3 regions of the Streptomyces sp. NPDC127038 genome follow, and region 3 is predicted to be linked to each of the others. Evidence: riboswitches for the same ligand, from Rfam matches in the RefSeq annotation. Region 3 holds a riboswitch; each other region holds the start of a gene.

Region 1 (3,248 bases), on a different contig from region 3:
GGCGCGGCGACCGTCGGCTGCGCGGCGAGCCAGGCGAGGGCGACCGTCGGGACGGCGGCGCCGTGGGACGCGGCGATCTCGTCGAGGGCGGCGAGGACCTTGGGTCCGCGTTCGGTGCCGAGGTGCTTGGCGGCGCCGGCCGCCCGCGCCGAGTCGACGTCCGTGCCGGGGCGGTACTTGCCGGTGAGGAACCCGGAGGCGAGCGCGAAGTAGGGGACGGCCGCCAGACCCGCCTGGGAGGCGACGTCCAGCAGGGCGCCCTCGTAGGTGTCGCGCGAGACGAGGTTGTAGTGCGGCTGGAGCGCGACGTAGCGGGCGAGGCCCTCGCGGTCGGAGAACTCCAGGGACTCCCGCAGCCGCTCCGGCGAGATGTTGGAGGCGGCGATGTGCCGCACCTTCCCGGCCCTCACCAGCTCGTCGAGGGCGCCGATGATCTCTTCGACCGGAACCTCGGTCTTGTCGAAGTGGGTGTAGTAGAGGTCGATGTGGTCGGTGCCCAGGCGGCGCAGCGACGCGTCGGCCGCGGCCTTGATGTTGGCGCCGGACAGCCCCGGGTAGGCGGGGTGCTGGCTGACCTTGGTGGCGACGACGACGTCCTCGCGGTTGCCGCGGGTCTTCAGCCACTTGCCGATGATGGTCTCGGACTCGCCGCCCTCGTTGCCCTCGATCCACGCCGAGTAGGAGTCGGCCGTGTCGAGGAAGTTGCCGCCGGCGGCCGCGTAGGCGTCGAGGACGGCGAAGGAGCTGGTCTCGTCGGCCGTCCAGCCGAATACGTTGCCGCCGAGGGAGAGCGGGAACACCTCGAGGTCGGACGCACCGAGCTTGCGAAGGGAAGTCATGTACGGCCTCAACACCCGCACCGGATGGATGTATTCCACAAGCACCCGTGGAGGGCGGGGGCGGCGGAGGGTGTCCGTGCCTGCCCGACCGGGAGTCCTGACGCAGGGGGGGTGGCGTCAGGACTGCCGGGGATCGGGGATCAGGGGTTGAGGCCCTTGCTGTGGAGCCACGCCATCGGGTCGATGGCGGTGGGGTCGCCGTTCGGGTGCACTTCGAGGTGCAGGTGCGGCCCGGTGACGTTGCCCGTCGCGCCCACGCGTCCGATGACATCGCCGGTGGCGACCTTCTGGCCCACGCTGACGCTGATGGAGGACTGGTGGCAGAACCACAGCTCCGTACCGTCGTCGAGGGTGAGGATCGTGCGGTAGCCGTACGAGCCGGCCCAGCCGGCCTGGGTGACGGTGGCGCTGTGGATCGCCTTGATGAGCGTGCCGGTGGGCGCCGCGAAGTCGAGTCCGGTGTGGTAGCCGGAGGACCAGAGCGCGCCGGCCTCGCCGAAGCGCGAGGTCAGGGTGTACGAGGAGGTCGGCAGCGTGTAGCTCTTGGCGAGTTCGGCGAGGCGCTCCTTCTCGGCCTTGGCCTTGGCCGCGTCCAGCGCCTTCTGCTCCGCCTCCTTCTGCTGCTTGGTGGCGGTCTCCACGGCCTTCTTCGCGGCGGCGCTCTGGGCGGCCTGCTGCGAGGCGGTGTCGGCGCGGTTCTGCTGGGACTTGGCCTGCTGCATGATGCGGTCGCGCAGCGCCTCACCGGCGTCGGTGACACCGTGGGCGGTCTCGGAGCTGGTCAGACCGGCGGTGGTGAGCGGGGTCGAGGAACCCTTGGCGGTGCTGGATCCGCCGTCCGACAGCAGGGCCTTGGCCGACGCGGTGACCGACGACAGGTCGGGCAGCGAGATCGAGACGGGCGCCTTGCCCGGAGCGGCGCTGGCGATGCCGCCGCCGCCGACCGCGGCGATGACGCCGACACCGAGAACCGTGGAACTGCGGGCGAGTCCTCCGCCGCGCTGCTTGCCCGTGCGGTGCCGGCCACGGACGGGAGCGAGAGAATCCGCGGTGGGATTCCACTCCTCCCAGGATTCCTCGTCCTTGTCATAGCCGAAGGTGTGCGTTTCGTTCGGCGCGAACGGGGATGGCTGAGCGGGCCGGTTGGACGCCACGTGGGCGCACTCCTTTCCTTCCATGCCGCCTACCGGGTTAGCTGACGGGTTCGGAGCAGGAAGGTCTCCTACGGGCGACTGCCACCGTGCGACCACGGCGGGTTACGCTCGATTCACCCCACGATGTGGGTCCCCGGTTCCCTTGCGGGATTCGGCGCGTGCGCACGGAGCCACCTCTTGTGACGGCTGTTACGGCCGCGCTGCGTTATCGAACGTTAATAGACCCGGCCACCGAATTCCAAGATGTTCCGAGTGATCGTTAACGGCTTTTGGTCTGGACTTTGGGGTCATGAGCGTTGAAAAACGGGCGAGTTGGCCGCGCGCCGCCGGTACGTGTCACGGGCGCCGCCGTGAAAGCGGGTCGCGGAGGCCCTCAGGAGTGCCCCCGCAGGGGCGCCGGACGGCGAGCAGTGCCATGTCGTCCGTCAGCGCGCCGCCCGTGTGCCGTCGAACGGCCTCGGACAGGGCGGTCAGCAGCCCGTCGGGGCAAGGGAAATCCCGTCCGGCCGACCAGGCCTCCGGATCGAAGAACCGCCCGCGCGGATCGCGGGCCTCGGAGAGTCCGTCGGTGTGCAGGAGCAGCGTCGCCCCGCGCGGGAAGGGTGCCTGGACGGCCGGGGCGTACGGGTCGCCCAGTTCGCTCATTCCGAGGGGCAGCGCGAAGGTCCCGGCGGAGAGGACGGCGAGCGTGCCGTCGGGGCACAGCAGCAGGGGTGGCGGATGGCCCCGGTTGACGACGCGTACGACGCCCTCGCCGTGCGGGATCTCGGCCAGGACCGCGGTGGTGAACTCCTCGGCGGCCTCGGCGTCGTCGTGCCGGGTGCCCGCGCGCGTCAGCGCCCGCTCCAGGCGTCCGGCGACGCCCTGAAGGGTCGCCTCCTGCTCGGCCGCCTCCCGGAACGCCCCGACCACCGTCGCGACGGCGGCCACGGCGGTCATCCCCTTCCCGCGTACGTCCCCGACGACCACGCGTACGCCGTACGGGGAGTCCTGTACGGCGTACAGGTCGCCGCCGATGAACGCGTCCTCCTGCGCCGCCTCGTAGCGGGCCGCGACCTCCAGGCCGGCGATCCGGTCCTCGGGTTCGGGCAGCACGGCGCGCTGGGCGTACTCGGCGATCTCCCGGACCGAGGCGAGCCGTTCGTCGCCGCGCCGGACCACGACGTTGACGAGGACGGCGAGGACCGCGGCCGTCGTCACGGTGACCACCTCGGTGACGGCGTCGGCGTGCAGGACGATGCCGAGCACGAAGTGG
Region 2 (3,248 bases), on a different contig from region 3:
GGCGACCGCGGGGCCGGCCTGGGCCTGCTCCTGCACGGCGCGCGGGAGCATCACCCCGGCGCTCTTCCAGGCCGCCTGGGTGAGTCCCGAGGGGTCGTACGACCCGGGTCCGGACGCTCCCCACACGCACGGCATGCCGATCTGCGCGCGGGCGAAGGCGACGGCCTCCGCGGCCCTGCTGTCCTGTCCGACGACCGGAGGGGCGGCCGGAGCGACGAGGCTGTCGATGTCGAACCCCGGGCTCGTGCCTCCGGCGGCGGGAGCGGCGGGCCACGTCTGCTGCCGGCCGGCCGACCGCAGCGACTCACGCCAGGTGTCGTCGACCGGCGGCGCCGACGGCTCGTTCGCCGGGGGCATCGGGGCCGACCGGTAGGCGGCGGGCGTCGGCGCGGACGCGTAGGCGGGGGCCTGCGGCGCGGGCTCGCTCACCGGGGGCATCGGGGCCGGCTGATACGCGGCCGCGGGCTGGGCCGGTGCGTACGCGGGGGGCTGGGGTGCCGGCTCGCTCACCGGGGGCATGGGGGCGGCCCGGTAGGCGGGGGGCGCGGGTTCGTACGCGGGCGGCTGCGGCGCGGGTTCCCTCACCGGAGGCGCCGGAGGCGGCTGATATCCGCTGGGCCGGGACGGGGTCTCGTACGAGAGGGGCAGGAGCACCGATCTGACCTCGGAGACCGGGGGCGCCGGTTCGTACGAGAGAGGCAGCAGCACCGACTTGTACTCGTCTGCCGCGGGAGCGGGATCGTACACGCGGGGCACGGAGCCGGTGTCCTGCACGTGGGGCATCGAGCCCGTCTCGTACGCGCGAGGCATCGAGCCCGTGTCGTACGCGCGGGGAACGGAACCCGTGTCCTGCACACGGGGCATGGAACCGGTCTCGTACGCACGGGGCATCGAGCCCGTCTCGTACGCGCGAGGCATCGAACCCGTGTCGAAGGCCGTGGGCTGCGGTGCCGACGGGAACGACGGGGCCTGGGGCGCCTGCTGGAACGCGGGGGTCCGGGGCGCCTGTTCGTACGCGATGGGCTGCGGGGCGGGCTGGAACGCGGGGGCCTGGGGAATCGCCTGGTACGCGGCGGTCTGCGGGGCGGCCGGGAACCGGGGCTCGGCGGCCGGCCGGTACTCGATGGCCGGCGCCTGCGGCTGCTGCGGGACGGCCATGCCCTGCCGGGCCGTGTGCCGGGCCATCAGCTCCTGCGCCACGGCGAGCTTGCGCCGGGCGGTCTGCTTCCTGCCGTGCAGCGAGGCCTTCTGCGAGGCGGCGGCCGGGGCGGCCCCCGGCGGGAGCGCCGCACGGACCGCGGCCCCGGCTCCCGCCGGGGCGCCGGCGGCCATGGGCTCGGCGGCCGGGCCCGCGGTCAGCTCCAGGACGGGCCGGGCGGCCGGTTCCGAGGAGGGGCCCGCGGTCAGTTCGAGCACCGGGGCGGCCGTCAACTCGGCGACGGGCCGCATGATCTGCTCGAGCTCGTACACCGTGGGGAGATCCGAGGAAGAACCCCTGGAACCTCTCGCGCCCTCCTTCGGGCGGGCGGGCTCGGCGCCCCGGTCCGGCATCCGGTCGGCCGGAAGGATGGCCGGAGCCGAGGGTCCGAAGCGGGAACGCGCCCCGTCGAACCACTGCCGCATCAGGTCTTCCTGGGCGGGATCGGAGCCGCCGCCCTGACCGCCGCGCCGGCCCGGCCTGCGGGTGGAGTTCGCCGAAGCGCGGGTCCCGTTGAAGTTGCCGGTGGCCAACTCCGCCTGGTCGTAGAGGGACGAGAGCCTGCGGGCGACTTCTTCGCCACTGGGCGGGGTGCGTTCCGGCGCCATGGAGTGGTGCTCCTTCCGTCGTCCGCCTACCGGGTTAGCTGTCGGGTTCGGGCGGACGATTCCGGAAGGTATGCCCTACGACCCCTGCCCCGAAAGGCAGTTGGCCGATTCACCCCAAGTTCGGTGGGTCCCCGGCTCCCGCTGCCACGAGGACAGGCAGGACTCGGCGGAGGCCGCGCCGCCCGGCGGGCTTCGCCGGAGGGAGTCGGACGGCCTGGTCGCCAACTTAGCCATGTTGTGCACCCGATGTGAAGATCCACGTCCCAGATGTCCGATACATTTTCGTGACCTTCATCGCACCATCCCGCAGCGCGACGGCGAGGACACACGCCGTGCCCGAAAGGGCGGCTGAGCACGGCTTGTCGGGACGATCGGACCCGACTCCCGTCCGACGGGGCGGACTCCACGGGACCCGGTCGCCCGGTCGAGCGCCCGGGTGCCTCGATCCTGTCGAAAGTGTGCACAGAACTGGCGTTCCCGGGCGCGCCGTTCGACATCGCGGGCTTCCGTCGGTCACACCTCGACCGGTTTGCGACCGAACCGGCCGGAGGACCGCTCGGAACACATGGCGCCCGTACCGTCGGAGCACGTCGGACCACTAGAGCGAGTCGAGGATCCCCACGTGCACGATGCGCCGATCTACGCCCAACTGATCTCCGAACGCGGCGACATACCGACCCTCGTACGGAGCGAGGCCCGTCGGCTGCAACGCGACTTCGAGTGGATCCTCAACTGGGACCCGTCGACGGGCGCTCCCCTCCCCTCGTCCGCCGCGCGGCCGTCGTCCGGCTCCCGCCGCTCCCTCTCCCCCACGCCCCATCCCGACGACCGGCTCGACGCGCCCGGCGGCTAGGACGCGCGGGGCGTCGACGGACAGTGCGTGCGTGGCGTCGACGGGCAGTACGTGTGGGCGTCGACGGGCACACCGGAACGGCCGGACGGCCCCTAGAGGACGTCGGGTTCCGCGCCGGGCCGCTGGGCGGGCAGCGGGTCGAGCCCGTCGGCGATCCGGGCGACCAGGCCCGCGACCGTCGTGCCCGTGGCGTGGTGCCAGGTCCGTGCCCGGCGGATCATCGCGTGGTCACCGCCCGCGACCCGCACGGCGCTCGCGGCGGAGCCCGCCTCCACGGCCCGGCGGACGAGGGCGAAGGACTCCGCCGGGTCGGTGATCCGGTCCCGGTCTCCGTGCAGCACGATGACCCTCTTGTCCCGGAGGTGCGCCACCGGCTCGCCCTCCGGGCACCAGGGCGCCAGCGCCACCACGGCCCGTACCTGTGGCACGGCGGCGGCCCGCAGGGCGGCGCGCCCGCCCATCGAATGGCCGACGAGCACCACCGGCACCTCCCCCACGAGCGCGGAGAGTTCATCCAGGGCCCGCAGGACGTCGGCGACGGGATCGGCGTCCGCGCCGTTCCAGCCCCGGTGGCGGTAGCGCACCTGCC
Region 3 (3,248 bases):
CCTGGATCGTCTTCAGGGACCAGAGGTCGAGGACGGGACAGCCGTAGCGGTCCGCGATGGCCCGCACATGACCGTTGTAGGTGGCGATCTTGCCGCGCAGATGCTTGAGCACGGGAACGCCACGGGTGTCGAAGCCGGTGGTCACCATCACGGTGCCCACGGCGGAGGTGAGGTCCGCGACCGCGCGCTCGAAGCGCTCCGCGACCTCGTCGGGGTCGGTGCCGGGACGGATGATGTCGTTCCCGCCGGCGCAGAACGAGACCAGGTCCGGGCCGAGTTCCTTGGCCCGCTGGAGCTGGGTCTCGACGATCTGGTCGAGCAGTTTCCCGCGCACCGCGAGATTGGTGTAGTCGAAGTCGCCCTCGGGCCTGCGGTCCGCGAGAAGGACCGCGAACCGGTCGGCCCAGCCGACGAACGCCCCGTCGGGCCCAGGGTCGCCGACGCCCTCGGTGAAGCTGTCCCCCACCGCCACGTACGACCCGATCACTGATCTGTTGTCATTCTTCGAATCGTCTGCCACATCGAGCATGATTCACCTTTCGATGTGAGCTACGCGACCGTAGGGAAGGGTTGACGGGCGGTGAGATAAGCCACGCGCCAAACGTTGGTCAACTCCGGAATAAGGCCCGCATCAAGGATGTTGAAGCAGCGATCACCCGGATACCCCGGAAAGCGGTCCCGCTCGTACGGCGAAGGCCGGACCCAGGGGATCACGGGTCCGGCCTCCGTCGATGGCCCTGCCGTCAGGAGCAGGAGGTGGGGCGTCAGCCCACGGCGACACCGTGCGAGCGCAGGTACGCCACCGGGTCGACGTCGGAGCCGTAGTCGGGCGTGGTGCGGATCTCGAAGTGCAGGTGCGGTCCGGTCACGTTGCCGGTCGCGCCGGAGAGGCCGATCTGCTGGCCCTCGGTCACGGTCTGCCCCGCGGAGACGGACAGCGACGACATGTGGGCGTACTGGGAGTACTTGCCGTCGGCGTGCTGGATGACGACCTGGTTGCCGTAGGCGCCGCCCCAGCCCGCGGAGACGACGGTGCCCGCCGCGACGGACTTGATGGTGGTGCCGGTCGGGACCACGAAGTCCACACCGGTGTGGTAGCCGCTGGACCACATGCTGCCCGCCACCTTGTAGCCGGTGCCGATGGTGCTGCTGTCGACCGGCAGGGTGTAGCCGGAGGAGCTGCTGGTGGAGCTGCCCGTGGAGGCGGGGGCGGACGCGGCCGTGTCGGCGGCCGGGGTCGCCGCGGACTTCGCCGGGGCCGACGTCCGGGTGGCCGTGTGGGCGACGGAGGCGGCCCTGTGGCCGAGCGACAGCTTCAGCCCGGGGTGGATCAGCGACGGGTCGCTGCCGATGGCGGAGCGGTTGTCGGAGTAGATCTTCTTCCAGCCGCCGGTGACGTTCTGCTCGTCGGCGATCTTCGAGAGGTAGTCGCCGGACTTCACCGCGTACGTCTTCGTCGTGGGGGCCTCGGCGGCCTTGTCGGCGTGGGCGACGGCCGGGGCCTTCTCGACGTGCTGGGCGACGGTGGCCTGGGTCGCGGCGTGGGCGCCCGTGGCTCCCATCAGGGGCAGCGCGAGCGCGGCGCCACCGGTTCCGGCCGCGGCCATGGTGCGGGTGAATCGCAGGGACTTGGGACGGCGGTGCTTACCCTTGGCGGGCATGGCGGATTCCTCTCCGTCGCCTGCGGGGTGAGCTGTCGGGTGCGGGCTGGAGATGCCCGGCCGCGTCGCTGCGCGGCTGTACCCCTAGCCTGTTCCGGGAACCGGACCAGGCACGGAACCTGTGGGTCCCCCGCTCCTGCCGTGTGCGGGTGAGTGTGCGGATTCCGGGCGGCGGCAGGATTGGGCGTCCGTCCGGATTGAGGCAGAACGTAAGCGACATGAGAGCGCGTCGACAACCAGGTCCGGTTTCCGCACGCTCGCCCTTCTTGATCCATGCGGAATTCGCCGTCACCCTCCGTGGAATGACGATCTTCCGGACATCTCAACCCGCCTGGAAACACGGACCTCTTGAGAAACGGCGACGGCAACGCATCGTCACGAATATGACCCTCCTCACGCGACTCGCCCCAGCACCCCCTATTCCAGGGCCAGTTGTCATGAAGGTGCTTATTCGGACAGAGCGGTCAAATGCGCTGTGCGTGGATATCCGGCACATTCGACCTTCCCTCCGGAAAGAGAGATCCGAAACGCGCTTTTGATTCGAACATGCATGCGAATGAATAACTCATTGCCTGAGGAACCCATGTCGTATCGTCGAGAGCGCGAGCAGGTACAACTGCCGACGAGCGGCGCCGAGTCCAGCCCGGCGACGCCGGAGGCCGAAGAGAAGGAGCCCCCGTGACGCAGCAGATCCCGTCGACCGAGCCCGAGCTCGGCGGAGTGCGCAACTTCCGCGACGTGGGCGGGCTGCCCACCGAGGACGGCCGACGCGTGCGCCACGGGCAGCTCTTCCGCAGCGGCCACCTCGCGCACGCCACGGAGGAGGACGCCGCGTTCCTCTCCTCCCTCGGGCTCCACACGATCTTCGACTTCCGCAACGCCGCCGACCAGAAGCTGGAGGGCCCGGACGTCGAGCTGCCGGGCGTGCGGAACGTGAACCTCCCGCTGAGCGACCCGGCGGACGGCAGCGAGTTCTGGAAGATGGTCCGCGACGGCGACATCGACCAGCTCCGCGGCCTCCTCGGCGACGGCAAGGCCGCGAACCGCATGATCGGCTCGTACCGCGCGATCATCCGGGACCGGACGGCCGAGCACTCCCAGGTGCTGCACGCCCTGGCCGACGACAGTGTGCCCGCGCTGATGCACTGCGCGGCGGGCAAGGACCGTGCCGGGCTGTCCATCGCCGTCACCCTGCTCGCCCTCGGCGTCGAGCGCGAGGCGATCGTGGCCGACTACCTGGAGTCGAACGCCACGCACCGCCGCTACAAGGTGCACCGCACCAATTCCTCGGCCGGCGCCTACTCCCCCGAGGTGATGGAACTGCTCAGCCCCCTGTTCGACGCGCGCGCCGAGTACCTGACGGCCGCGTTCGAGACGATCGAGGAGACCTGGGGCGGCGTCGAGGCCTATCTGGAGCAGGGCCTGGGGCTGACGCCGGAGCTGCGGGAGCGCCTGCGCGCGCGGCTCCTGGACTGAGCCGCGCGCGGGCCGGGCGGCTACTGGTTCTGGGCGCCGAGCGTGAAGAGCAGGTAGATGAAGGCCGCGAACAGATGGCCGACGGCGACGTAGATGATCAGCCGCACCCAC

The links. A riboswitch is a leader RNA that binds a small molecule or an ion and turns the genes downstream of it on or off. The one in region 3 is predicted to bind cyclic di-AMP.
Region 1: linked by a shared signal. The riboswitch ahead of ACFWI4_RS31630 (M23 family metallopeptidase) and the one ahead of ACFWI4_RS24990 (peptidoglycan DD-metalloendopeptidase family protein) in region 3 are both predicted to bind cyclic di-AMP.
Region 2: linked by a shared signal. The riboswitch ahead of ACFWI4_RS30345 (NlpC/P60 family protein) and the one ahead of ACFWI4_RS24990 (peptidoglycan DD-metalloendopeptidase family protein) in region 3 are both predicted to bind cyclic di-AMP.

What each region holds. Positions count from the first base shown of each region.
Region 1 is NZ_JBHXDQ010000059.1:47,478-50,725, reverse strand. It holds gene ACFWI4_RS31635 (aldo/keto reductase) at 1-839, opposite strand, end outside; gene ACFWI4_RS31630 (M23 family metallopeptidase) at 980-1,993, opposite strand; cyclic di-AMP (ydaO/yuaA leader) riboswitch at 2,005-2,160, opposite strand; gene ACFWI4_RS31625 (PP2C family protein-serine/threonine phosphatase) at 2,330-3,248, opposite strand, start outside.
Region 2 is NZ_JBHXDQ010000055.1:28,761-32,008, forward strand. It holds gene ACFWI4_RS30345 (NlpC/P60 family protein) at 1-1,806, opposite strand, end outside; cyclic di-AMP (ydaO/yuaA leader) riboswitch at 1,814-1,985, opposite strand; gene ACFWI4_RS30350 (hypothetical protein) at 2,429-2,659, shown strand; gene ACFWI4_RS30355 (alpha/beta fold hydrolase) at 2,752-3,248, opposite strand, start outside.
Region 3 is NZ_JBHXDQ010000039.1:50,522-53,769, forward strand. It holds gene ACFWI4_RS24985 (SGNH/GDSL hydrolase family protein) at 1-487, opposite strand, end outside; gene ACFWI4_RS24990 (peptidoglycan DD-metalloendopeptidase family protein) at 765-1,661, opposite strand; cyclic di-AMP (ydaO/yuaA leader) riboswitch at 1,666-1,823, opposite strand; gene ACFWI4_RS24995 (tyrosine-protein phosphatase) at 2,340-3,137, shown strand; gene ACFWI4_RS25000 (DUF6126 family protein) at 3,158-3,248, opposite strand, start outside.